4 regions of the Bacillus sp. ISL-46 genome follow, and region 1 is predicted to be linked to each of the others. Evidence: riboswitches for the same ligand, from Rfam matches in the RefSeq annotation. Region 1 holds a riboswitch; each other region holds the start of a gene.

Region 1 (3,145 bases):
AAACGAAACCCTTCCCTCCATGAATACAACTGCCGAAAACATGGTTGTCTGGATATATGAGAAAATGAAAGAAGCCTTAGCAACAGAAGATCGTAGGGACCAATATCATGGAGCAAGAGTGGAATTTGTCCGTCTGTTTGAAACTCCAACAAGCTACGCAGAAGCGAGAAGGGAGTGGATGGAGGAATGAGTAAGATTCCTGTATTAGAAATTTTTGGCCCAACCATCCAAGGAGAAGGAATGGTCATTGGTCAAAAGACAATGTTCGTTCGGACGGCCGGCTGTGATTATTCATGCAGCTGGTGTGATTCTGCCTTTACATGGGATGGCAGTGCCAAAGAGGATATTCAGCAAATGACCGCTGAAGAAATTTGGGATGAATTAAAAAGAGTCGGTGGGGACAATTTCTCGTTTGTGACGATCTCAGGGGGAAATCCGGCGCTGTTGAAAAACTTAGATGTGTTTATCGATTTATTAAAAGAAAAAGACATCAAAATTGGTACTGAAACACAAGGAAGCAGATGGCAGGACTGGTTCTTAAACGTCAATGAACTGACCATTTCACCTAAGCCGCCGAGCTCCAACATGGTAACCAATTTTGAAATATTAGATTCTATTTTTAAAAATTTAAACGACAATGATTTTAAACATCAAGTGAGTCTAAAAGTAGTAATCTTCGATGATGCGGATCTAGAGTATGCGAAAATGGTTCATAGCCGCTACGCAGATATTCCTTTTTATCTCCAGGTTGGGAACGATGATATTACGAATTTCAATAATAATGAATTGATTCAAAAACTACTGTTGAAATATGAGTGGTTAGTCAATTGTGTGGTTGCTGACCCTCAATTGAATGATGTAAAAGTATTACCACAATTGCATGCACTTCTTTGGGGAAATAAGCGGGGAGTGTAAGGACATGGACCATGAAGGACCATGGGGACGGTTCTACTGGCTTTTTTGGACAAGGAAAGAGATTAAAAAAGGCCAAAAGAACCGTCCCTGTGGGCATGTGGGCATTGAATAGATGAAGCTTATTGAATTTTTCTTAAGCCCTTCCCATCATGAATCTCTCGAATACCTTCCTCGCAAACCCCGTAAGAACGCCAAGAACAAGTTTCACAGACAACTTGAATATCGGCGGGGATGACATGTTCTAGGATACGGGACTCAATATCCTCCCATCTAAGAATTTGTCCGATTTTAAGGTTCATTTTGTCTAAAATAACGGCATCTCTTTCATAGATCTGGTCGTCTTGGCAATGGTATTCACCTGAATTAGGGAACTTTTCACACAACTGATCTGGCCCCTTTACAAGCAGAATCAACGTTTTTGGGTTGTTTCTCAAGGTTTGATGCAAAACCGTCATATTTTCCACGTATTCTTGGGAATAGCCCATTCCCCGATAGCCTAGAAGGCAAAAAAGATGATGTCCTCGAAGCTTATACATTATTCTCCCCCAGTTTGTTTACTCCCTTTTGATTTTAAAAGTAAACTATAATTGTTATTTGGTTAACATCTATAGGGTTTATTCTACCATAAATAAGAAAAACATTTGACATTTCTACCTGAAGTGTTAACATTATCCATGCAGGGAAATCATTACATGACAATTAAATAAATGACGCAAATCCGCTAGAGGTGCCTTTTTAAAGGGCTGAGATTGAAGTACTACTTCGGGACTCTATGAACCTGATCTGGGTAATACCAGCGTAGGGAAGTGGGAAACGGGATATTTGAAGAACGTATGTTTTATTTCGAATTTTCGACCACTTTCTTACCTTAAGAAAGTGGTTTTTTGTTTTTCACTTTATGCCTTCGATCTTCGGAATCTGCTTAAAAGGGGGGACGGGTATTTCAACTAGTGTAAAAGATAAAGAGTTACATATAATCTCCAATGGGAAAATGCCGATCGAACGTTTACGTGAAATTGTAAGCGAAATTCATCCATATATAACAGCGATTCATTTGCGGGAAAAACAAAAAACAGCACAGGAACTTTTCCAAGCCGTCCACTTGTTAACAAACGAAAACATCCCACTATCAAAGATTATCATTAATGATCGAGTCGATGTTGCCTGCGTTACAAGGGCTAAAGGAGTTCAATTAGCCTTCCATAGTTTAGATGCAGCGATTGTGAAAGAAAATTTTCCTCAGCTTTTGCTCGGGAACTCCATCCACTCCTACGAGGAAGGACAAAAAGCAAAAGAAAATGGTGCTGATTACGTGCTATATGGCCATGTCTTTCCTTCGCAATCAAAACCGGGTAAGACCCCAAAAGGACTAGAGGAATTAGCAAGGCTCTCCCAATTAGACATCCCAGTTATTGCGATTGGCGGGATCACACCTGAAAATACGGGGCAGGTACTTCAAGCAGGATCAAAAGGAATCGCAGTCATGTCAGGAGTTTTAGATGCTCCCGATCCATTAGCAGCAGTTAAGGCTTACCTAAATGTATTATATGGAGATGAACAAAGTGGAAAATTCATTTGATGTGGCCATTATCGGAGGAGGAATTATCGGGTCCTCGATTGCCTATCAGCTTGCAAAAAGGGGAAGAAAAGTCGTCGTGATTGAGAAGGGACGAGTGGCTTGCCAAGCGTCCAGTGCGGCTGCCGGAATGCTGGCAGCACAAGCAGAGCTGGAACAAGACGGTCCCTTATTCCAGCTGGCTTTAAAAAGTCAAGCGATGTTTTCAACGCTCTCAAGTGAGTTATTTGAATATACAGGAATTGATATTGAGTATGTGAATAAAGGCATGGTGAAAATTGCCGAAACAGAAGAAATAGCGCTCGAGGTAAAAAAACAGGTCACCTTCCAAAAAAAATGGGATCCAACCATTACCTGGCTCGATGCAATGGAAGTACGTGTGCTGGAACCATCTCTTTCACCAAGTGTAGCAGGAGGGATGTATCTCCCTCATGATGGTCATGTACAACCAGCAAAGTTAACACAAGCCTTTGCAAAAGCCGCGGAACATTTTGGTGCCAAAATATGTGAAGAGACGGAGGTTCTGTCTTTTGTCTATGAAAACGGTCAGGTTAAAGGGGTAAACACCAGCAACGGTGTCATCCATTGTGAACAGGTGGTTGTTGCCACGGGAGCTTGGGCGGCGAAATTAATGCAAGAATCAGGAATCGATAT
Region 2 (3,145 bases), on a different contig from region 1:
TGCTATATCAGTCGTAAGAGGTCCAAGTGTGTAGAATGGTGCTTCCTGACACACTTCTAGTTGTTTATCCATATTTTCTTTAATTAGGTGCATAGGTACGTGTCCAGGTCCTTCAACCATTACCTGTACATCATGTTCCCAAGCAATTTTTGTTAGCTCTCCAAGAGTCTCTAATTCTGCAAACTGCGCTTCATCATTCGCATCTGCAATTGACCCAGGACGTAAACCATCCCCTAAAGAGAATGCAACATCATACGATTTCATTATTTCGCAGATTTCTTCAAAGTGAGTATATAAAAAGCTTTCTTTATGGTGGTGTAAACACCATTGTGCCATGATTGATCCACCGCGGGATACAATACCTGTTAACCGTTTTGCCGTTAATGGAACATATCGTAAAAGAACACCAGCATGAATTGTGAAGTAATCAACACCTTGCTCCGCTTGTTCGATCAAGGTATCACGGTAAACCTCCCATGTAAGATCTTCAGCAACACCATTTACTTTTTCAAGTGCTTGATAAATGGGGACGGTGCCGACAGGAACAGCTGAGTTTCGAATAATCCATTCTCGTGTTTTATGAATGTTTTTACCTGTTGATAGATCCATAATATTATCAGCACCCCAGCGTGTCGCCCATGTCATTTTTTCAACCTCTTGTTCGATGGATGATGAAACAGCAGAGTTACCGATATTCGCATTAATTTTAACATGAAAATTACGTCCTATTATCATAGGTTCTGACTCTGGATGATTGATATTAGAAGGAATAATCGCTCGACCTTTTGCCACTTCATCACGCACAAATTCAGGTTTCATATTTTCCCTTATTGCGATAAATTCCATTTCAGGAGTAATAATTCCCTTTTTTGCATAATGAAGCTGTGTGACATTTTTCCCTTTTTTTGCACGTAATGGTTTGCGCTTTAAACCCGGAAACACGTTATGATTGGCACGAGGATCATTTTCTTCCTTATACCCATTATCTACAGGCTTAATTTCTCGACCTTCATATTCTTCAACATCTGATCGTTCATGAATCCATGTGCTTCGAATAGCAGGAAGACCTTTTGAAATGTCAACAGAATAATTTAGATCCGTATAAGGACCGCTTGTATCATACACGCGTACTGGAAGGTTTTCCTCTTCACCAAAGTTACCTGTTGTCGGGCTTAACTCAATTTCACGCATTGGTACTTTAATGTCGGATCTCGAACCTGTTACATATACTTTTTTACTTCCTGGAAAACTAGACATGATGGAAATATTTTGTTCATTTAATGAAGTCGTTGACATAATAAATCTCTCCTTTTTTTGAATATAAAGGACGAGATATAGAACATAACAAGTGGAAAAGCGTATAAAAGTACATCAAAAAGCCGGGACCATAAATGGTTGGACCCGGCTAATATGTATGCAGAAGTAGAGGTGCAGTAAAGATTGTCTATTCTAACTTCCCCACGCTGGTATGATCCAGATCAGGTCCCAAGAGTCAAGAAACTTCATCGTGTTTCTTTCTCAGCCCAACTTATTGGGCTCCCCTAGTTATTTATATTCAATTAAGTTACATTATATATGAGTATCGGTTAAAATGAAATACATAATATTATTTAAAGTGATATAGTCGTTTTAGATAGTATGTCTAGGATAGAGAGAAAGGTTAGATATCTTCTTGCTTGGGTTTTAAGAAGTATAATTCTTTTTTGTACTCTAAAAAAAGAAGGCTTACTTGTGACCTGACGCTCCATAATCTTTGATTGTTATTTTTATGTTGTAGTAAATTGGAACCTCACTGTATGTTTGATCCCAATCTTTTTTGACCTTTTCCCATACTTTCGGATGTTCAATTCTTAAACGGTTTCCAAAGCCGGCAACGTCTACTCGATATTCCTTTTGCGTTTTTTTAATTGAATGAACAACCAATCGTTTTACTTCTTTTTCGGTGGATTCTTCTGCCCTTTTTAATGTATTTTGAACAAGTTCTACCAGCGGGTGATATATAGATCAACACCGATGAAAAAGAAATAACGGTACAAGGAACTCCATATAACTGTTAACTGACAAGTATGTAGCACCCTCCCTGTGGAGTTCTTACTTCTTCAATTTCAATAGTTCATTAACTGTAATGAATTTATATCCCTCGTTTGATAATGATTGCAATATTCCTTTAATAGTATTTAGTTCATCACCAGTACCATCATACATGGGGTGAATCAAGATAATAGAACCAGGTTTTACATTCTTTTTCACATAACTCACTTTGTCAGTGGCAGAAGTGTAGTAAGTATCTGGTTCAAGACTCCAAGTGATCGTATCTCTATTATTCTTATATAAATAGTAAGGCAAGCCTACGAGTTTTTTTCCATTCGGAGGTCGGAAATCAATTTTACCTTTATAACCGGATTCTCGAATTAGTTTATCAGTTTTTTCCATTTCCTCCTTGATGTAAGAAGGGGATTTAAAAACCATCCGCTGATGGGAATAAGTATGATTTCCAATTTGATGCCCTGCACTTACTATTTTTTTAGCTTCTTCAGGATTTTTTTCAATTTCATTACCGATTAGAAAAAATGTCGCTTTTACATTGTATTGTTGTAACAAGGGTAGAATTTTTTCTACATTTTTTGTTGGTCCATCATCGAAGGTCAATGCGACTACCTTTTGATCGGTCTTCACCTGGTCGGTTAGTCCACCAAATAACTGGAAGGTTCTAGAATTCATTAACTTATAGGTTCCAAGTAATAAAAGGAACACTAACAAAATTCCAATTCCACTATAAATTAATTTCTTTTTCATAAATTGAGCCTCTCTTTCGAATTTATTAAAGTCTATTTTAATACCTCTATTAACAAAAATGGATAATTTTCTTTCTCAGATTGTAAGGATTTATAGGCTGAGATGAGTAGTAGATTAGTTGTCTAATAGGAGAATTTGAAGATTATTTGCAATTTCCCCTTTTTTTGGAGGGGTAGCGGTTGGGTCATACACAATAACATCCAGCGGTTTTTGGGTTAGAATATCAACAGCGACGAAAATTGTAACTTTTTCGTGATGTGAAAAAGTGCCAGTTCTCAAAAAGGGAACTGACACTTTTCATATAATTATTTAACAACTCTTTCCCGAACCACTTCTTTTGATAAGTATC
Region 3 (3,145 bases), on a different contig from region 1:
TTTCCATTTACGTTTTCCCTTTTCCTTTTTTCCTTCATCAATTCATATTGTTCTAACACACCTGTTTTTGCGAGTGCGTCCACAACTACCTTCGCTAACAATCCACCGAGAATCATTCCGCTGATGATATGAATTCCTAATGTTGTAAAAAATACTTCCTTCGAGTAATAACCCAAACCGTTGGCGATTAAGTTATAAACCATGCTGCCAACCGCTGCAAAAGCTCCAGATAGCATTAAAGTAAATAGGTTGTAGCGTTTATATCCGAATATGGCGAATGCGATTTCTGAACCGATCCCTTGAAAGACACCTACTAAAAGGGCCGACAAACCAAAATGACTTCCTGTTAATAACTCTACTGCGGCCGCTGCAACCTCTGCAATAAGCGCTGCTCCCGGTTTACGGATAATATACGCGACGATTGGACTAGCAATCACCCAAATCCCAAACATAAAACCTGCACCCACCGGCCCGACAAGAGCGGAAATGGGAATCCACAGCGTCGACCATCCTAAATAGATCACTCCACATGCCACCGCTAGTATCACAGCAAGAACGACTTCTTTCATCTTCCAAGTCATCATTTCACTACCTCCATTTTCACAGGCCATTCTTCGAGTTTATAGGCCATATCCCAAAACATATATTCCAGCTGACAACTGATTAAGAAATGCTCCTTCATCTTTTCCTTTTCTCTCTCGGTTGCTAGCTTTGCCCACTCATCAAGACGGGCACAAAATTTAGTTGTAATCGAATCGGTACGATTTCCATAAAAACTGATCCAATCATAAAAGGGATGAGAGCGATCAGGATTAACCTCCGTTAATAATCTTTTCCCAATTTCCCAATACGTCCACGGACATGGTAATAACACAGCTAAAATTTCCCCTAATGTTCCTTCGTGCGCAACGGTAAGCATATGACGCGTGTAATGAAGGGACGAGGGAGATAACGGATATCCATGTAATACCTCGTAAGGAACACCTGCTACTTGACAAAAGTTATTATGCGGATGGATTTCACTGTTTAAGATAAAAGAAATCTGCGTATTAAACATATCCATATCTTCACGATTCTCACACTTCGAAACCGCAATTCCATAGATGCGAATAAACGAATTCAAATATTCAAAGTCCTGTTTAACATAATGAATCAATTGTTCTTTCTCTAGCTCACCTTTGGCGATTCCTTGCACAAAAGGATGTTCAAAAATCGCCTCGAAAATAGGATCTGCTTCTTTTCTTAATTCTGCTGAAAAACTCATAAATTTCTCCCCCTTATTGGTTTTAATGGAAAGTCTCTAGAAGGGGCGGCTGAATTTTCAAGCACGAAAAAACCGCCCCAAAAATGGAGCGGCTGAATAATTGTATCTATCCATACACGAACTCCACTTTCCTACGCTAGTATGAACTAGATCAGGTTCAAAGGGTCCAAGATAACTCCTGTCTCAGCCATAAAACGGCTCCCCTAGTGGTCTTCCTATTAATTTATCTTTCACTCTACACTCGCTGGTTAAAGTTGTCAATCAATTAATATCCAGCAAATGTCGTAAGTTTCCGGAAAATTATATAGATTCGCTGATAACTAGTGAAATTAGTTTACGGCAAAAAAAGGAGAAGTGCGCTAACACTTTCTCCCCTCTAACAACCTACCAATCTACGACAAATTTCGGGGCGTGACAGGCACATTACGCTTCCACCGTCTTCGCAATAATGGCTCCAACAACCAGCCCCCATACAGGTGCACTAATATGGAAAAATGATACTTGCGATAACGCGATGAGGAACGCAAATAGGGCACTTAAGCGATATTTATTTTCGGAGAAACCCAGCTGCAAACTAGAAAGAAGGACGCCGATTAGCGCAAACCCTGCTAGCATGGACACAAAAGCGTGGGGTAATGATTGAATAAACGGTACAATTTTCCAGGCGAATACTCCAAACAATAATGTCAAAACCCCTGATACCACCGCTGCCATATACCGCTTTGATTTTACCCCTGCATCCGAACTAGAACAGATGGCGGTCATCATGCCAGCAATATTTGCACTTTGCCCCCCGAAAAAACTGGCAATAATCGAAAACACTCCACTAAAAGAAACAATTTTTCGAATGGGGGGTTCAAAATCCGAGCTTTCTAGTGCGCCGATTCCAGGTGCCACATCATTACTTAGGATTAACATGGCCAGAGGCAGACCTAATGTGACCATCCCCATCCATGTAAATTCCGGCATTTGTATGGATGGTAGGAAAAAAGCAATCTCCTTAGATGAGCTATGTAGATCTTGGGTTAAAAACAAAGTAATAAAAGCGACAACCACTGCGACCATAACGGCCGGGATCCGTTTTGAGATTTTCGTACTGATAAAAAAACTAAGCAAGGCGAATCCGCCTACTAAGGGTAACGCCTTAACGTCTTGGACAAGCTGAGCAACATAATTGGTGACCAGGCCTGCCAGCATGGCTGCAATGACTTCTTTCGGAACCCATTTAATAATTTTAGTAAAAAGTCCTGACAACCCAATCAGCAAAATCAGCAGCCCTGACATCACATACCCGCCAATTAGCTGGGGATAAGTAAAATGTGCTGTCACTGTCGCTAAAAAAGCAACCCCTGAAATCGAGTGAGCTCCGGTAATGGGAATTCTAAATAACAGAGGCATTACAATCCCTAACACCCCTCCAAAAAAATAGACGGCAAACATCCAATTGATGGTTTGCTGATTAGAGAAATGCCCTGCTGTTGCTGCCTGCAGAATGATTAACGCTGGACCTGTCATGACTAAAGTACTAGAAATTAATCCAGAAGATACGTTTTGAGTCGTTAGATCTTGAAAAATTGATTTCCTTTTATTTTCACGTAATGATTCAATTGGTTGCTCTCTAACTAATCTATTTGGCTGCCCCATTTTTTCTCCTCATACCCTTCTTCATATAAACGACTTTTATTGTTAGTTTAGACAACCTTCTACAAAATGTATAGGACAAAGGCAATCTTCGACAACCGTTAATATAATTAAAAAACTCACTGGCAGCCCTTATCATAACAAAAGGGATGTGGAATAAACTAGAGGAAAAAATAGCTTAAAAAAGGAAAAAGGAGCGAAAATAATGTGATTCCTAATGGAGCTTGAGGTCCAAATAAA
Region 4 (3,145 bases), on a different contig from region 1:
CAATCGGGTTCCGGTTGTTGTCAAAGGAAAGATTGTCGGTGCGATTGCTACCTTCCGAGAAAAAACCGAAATCAAGCAATTAGCTGAACAATTAACCGGTGCAAAGCTATATGCGGAAGCACTGAGAACCCAGTCACATGAATTCATGAATAAACTGCATGTAATATCAGGTTTAATTCATATGAAAGACTATCAAATGGTCTCGTCATATATTACCAAAATTGTCGATCACCAACAAACTGAAGTAGAATTTGTTGTCAGTCGTTTTAAAGATCCTGTTTTAGCAGGTTTTATTTTAGGAAAACTTAGCTTCGCTAGGGAAAATGGCTGTGAATTAATCATTGATGGGGAAGGAAGTCTACCTGAACCACAGCAGCAGGAATTAACCCATGAAGTGGTAACGATTCTTGGGAATTTAATCGATAATGCTTTAGATGCTGTTGCGGACCGTCCACATAAAAAAGTTACCTTAAGGTTTGACTTTTACGATGAAGTCCTAGCGTTGGAGGTCCATGATACCGGACAAGGAATCGATGAGGATGTAAGACATCACTTATTTATCAAAGGATATTCTACCAAGGGTGAAAATCGCGGAATCGGTTTATCATTGGTGCAGAGAAGCTTGGAAAAATTAAATGGACAGATAGAAATTCATTGCCAAAAAGGAAAAGGGACAACATTTATTGTTACTTTTCCTTATAAAAGCAAACAATAATAATGTTATGTTAACTGACACTTTTTCCTTTACATTCTAGTACCATAGGAATATTATGTAGTTAGTTAAATAAAGTATTAGATCTACTAGGGGTGCCCTGTAAACAGGCTGAGAGAAAATGGAGAAATTTTCAACCCTTCGGACCTGATCTGGGTAATACCAGCGTAGGAAAGTAGCCAAGTGAATGTTAATTATTTCTTTGACTAACTAACCAGGTCCATTATTGGATCTGTTTTTTTTATTTTAAAGGCTTTGTTAAATGTCATTTTTGATTTTAAAGCCTGCGTTGATTGGAGCGGAAGGCGAAGCGCCTGGAGCGGAAATCAACAGCCAAGTTTAACAGAGCCATTTTAAAAAAAGAAATGGGGAAATTAAGATGGAAAAAAATAGTTTGTATGAAACGTTGGAAGAAGTTAGAAAGGTTAACCCGCTGGTACATAATATTACCAATGTGGTTGTTACGAATTTTACGGCAAATGGGCTTCTTGCCCTTGGTGCCTCACCGGTTATGGCATATGCAGCTGAGGAAGTAGCAGATATGGCTAAGATTGCAAGTTCATTAGTATTAAACATTGGAACATTAAACCCACAGACAGTAGAATCGATGATCATTGCCGGAAAAGCGGCCAATGAATCCGGTGTTCCCGTCATATTTGACCCGGTTGGTGCAGGGGCTACCCGATATCGAACGGAAACTGCACAAAGAATTATGAGCGAGGTAAAAGTTTCTGTGATTAGAGGAAACGCAGCCGAAATTGCCAATGTGGTTGGTGAAGAATGGGAAATTAAGGGTGTTGATGCTGGGGATGCAAAAGGAAATATCATTGAACTAGCTATTGCTTCAGCACAAAAATTGAATTGTCTTGCCGTCATCACTGGAAAAGAGGATGTCGTTTCGGATGGGAAAACAACCTATGTCGTGTCAAATGGACATCCAATTTTAACGAAGGTGACAGGCACTGGCTGTTTATTAACCTCTGTGATTGGAGCGTTTGCAGGAGTGGAAAAGGACCTGCTTCAGGCTTCGGTGGCTGCTTTAACGTACTATGGTATCGCGGCAGAAAAGGCAGCGGCAAAAACTGTAGAAATGGGACCTGGAAGTTTCCAAATCGAATTCTTAAACCAATTAACTTTAGTTTCTTCCGAAGATATCATTTCACATGCTTCTGTTAAAAAATTCAATCGATAACTGGGGGTAATTTAAATGAAAAAAGCATTAACAATCGCTGGTTCTGATAGCGGCGGAGGAGCAGGAATTCAAGCGGATTTAAAGACATTTCAGGAATTAGAGGTTTTCGGGATGTCGGCATTAACTGCAGTAACGGCCCAAAATACTTTAGGAGTCCATGCTGTCTATCCAATGACAGCTGAGGCAGTCGTAAAACAGATCCAAGCGATCGGCGAAGATATCGGTACGGATGCGGTGAAAACAGGAATGCTTTTTAATGCTGAAATCATCGAGGCAGTCGCAGCACAGCTCAGAAATTATCAATGGCAAAATGTTGTTGTCGATCCTGTCATGATTGCAAAGGGTGGCGCTTCTTTGTTGCAAATGGAAGCCATTTCTGCCATGAAAAAATACTTATTGCCGCTAGCAACGGTAATCACCCCGAATATTCCAGAAGCGGAAGTACTAACGGGCATGTCGATTCTGACAGTGGAAGATAAACTGGAGTCTGCTAAAAGACTACTTGCGTTAGGCGTAAAAAATGTCGTGATTAAGGGCGGCCATGATGAAAATGAGTCTGAATCCACTGATTTATTATTTGATGGAAAGGAATTTTACTACTTTACCAGCAAGAGAATTCAGACAAAGAACACACATGGAACAGGTTGTACTTTTTCCGCAGTAATTACTGCTGAACTAGCAAAAGGGGAAACTCTTTATGAAGCAGTATGTAAAGCAAAGGATTTTATTCAGGCCGCAATTGAGAACCATTTGGAGATAGGGCAAGGACATGGTCCAACAAACCATTGGGCATATCGAAAAAGAAAAATTGCAAAGGAACTGGCTGAATTATGAAAAACTTACGAGCGGCTTTAAGTGTTTATTTTATCATGGGCAGCACCAACTGTTTAAAGGATCCAGCCGAAGTATTAAAAGAGGCAATTGCCGGTGGGATTACACTTTTTCAATATCGAGAAAAGGGTGACGGCGCGTTAACTGGAGCTGATAAATATGCACTTGCGAAAGAACTTCAAGCAATTTGCAGAGCACATCATATCCCTTTCATTGTTAATGACGATATCGAGTTGGCTGTGGCAATTGATGCGGACGGTGTACATATCGGACAAGAGGATGAATCGGTGTACGCAGTTCGGGAAAAGATTGGCGATAAGAGAGTCCTTGGGGTTTCCGTCCATTCAGCGGAAGAAGCCATGACTGCAATAAGCGGTGGAGCTGACTATTTTGGCATGGGCCCTGTTTTT

The links. A riboswitch is a leader RNA that binds a small molecule or an ion and turns the genes downstream of it on or off. The one in region 1 is predicted to bind thiamine pyrophosphate.
Region 2: it holds a riboswitch for thiamine pyrophosphate, as region 1 does, so the genes downstream of both, thiC (phosphomethylpyrimidine synthase ThiC) here and J7E67_RS28930 (thiamine phosphate synthase) in region 1, are expected to answer to the same signal.
Region 3: it holds a riboswitch for thiamine pyrophosphate, as region 1 does, so the genes downstream of both, tenA (thiaminase II) here and J7E67_RS28930 (thiamine phosphate synthase) in region 1, are expected to answer to the same signal.
Region 4: it holds a riboswitch for thiamine pyrophosphate, as region 1 does, so the genes downstream of both, thiM (hydroxyethylthiazole kinase) here and J7E67_RS28930 (thiamine phosphate synthase) in region 1, are expected to answer to the same signal.

The regions. Positions count from the first base shown of each region.
Region 1 is NZ_JAGGQR010000091.1:18,574-21,718, reverse strand. It holds gene queD (6-carboxytetrahydropterin synthase QueD) at 1-190, shown strand, start outside; gene queE (7-carboxy-7-deazaguanine synthase QueE) at 187-915, shown strand; gene J7E67_RS28935 (DUF1284 domain-containing protein) at 1,035-1,451, opposite strand; TPP riboswitch at 1,629-1,737, shown strand; gene J7E67_RS28930 (thiamine phosphate synthase) at 1,814-2,494, shown strand; gene thiO (glycine oxidase ThiO) at 2,469-3,145, shown strand, end outside.
Region 2 is NZ_JAGGQR010000065.1:18,139-21,283, reverse strand. It holds gene thiC (phosphomethylpyrimidine synthase ThiC) at 1-1,296, opposite strand, end outside; TPP riboswitch at 1,439-1,553, opposite strand; partial or broken gene J7E67_RS26285 (Ger(x)C family spore germination C-terminal domain-containing protein) at 1,726-1,965, opposite strand; gene J7E67_RS26280 (polysaccharide deacetylase family protein) at 2,092-2,796, opposite strand; gene J7E67_RS26275 (hypothetical protein) at 3,106-3,145, opposite strand, start outside.
Region 3 is NZ_JAGGQR010000001.1:19,181-22,325, reverse strand. It holds gene J7E67_RS00090 (ECF transporter S component) at 1-581, opposite strand, end outside; gene J7E67_RS00095 (ABC transporter ATP-binding protein) at 1-7, opposite strand, end outside; gene tenA (thiaminase II) at 581-1,264, opposite strand; TPP riboswitch at 1,376-1,479, opposite strand; gene J7E67_RS00080 (benzoate/H(+) symporter BenE family transporter) at 1,688-2,908, opposite strand.
Region 4 is NZ_JAGGQR010000010.1:92,869-96,013, reverse strand. It holds gene dcuS (DcuS/MalK family sensor histidine kinase) at 1-715, shown strand, start outside; TPP riboswitch at 794-903, shown strand; gene thiM (hydroxyethylthiazole kinase) at 1,092-1,904, shown strand; gene thiD (bifunctional hydroxymethylpyrimidine kinase/phosphomethylpyrimidine kinase) at 1,920-2,738, shown strand; gene thiE (thiamine phosphate synthase) at 2,735-3,145, shown strand, end outside.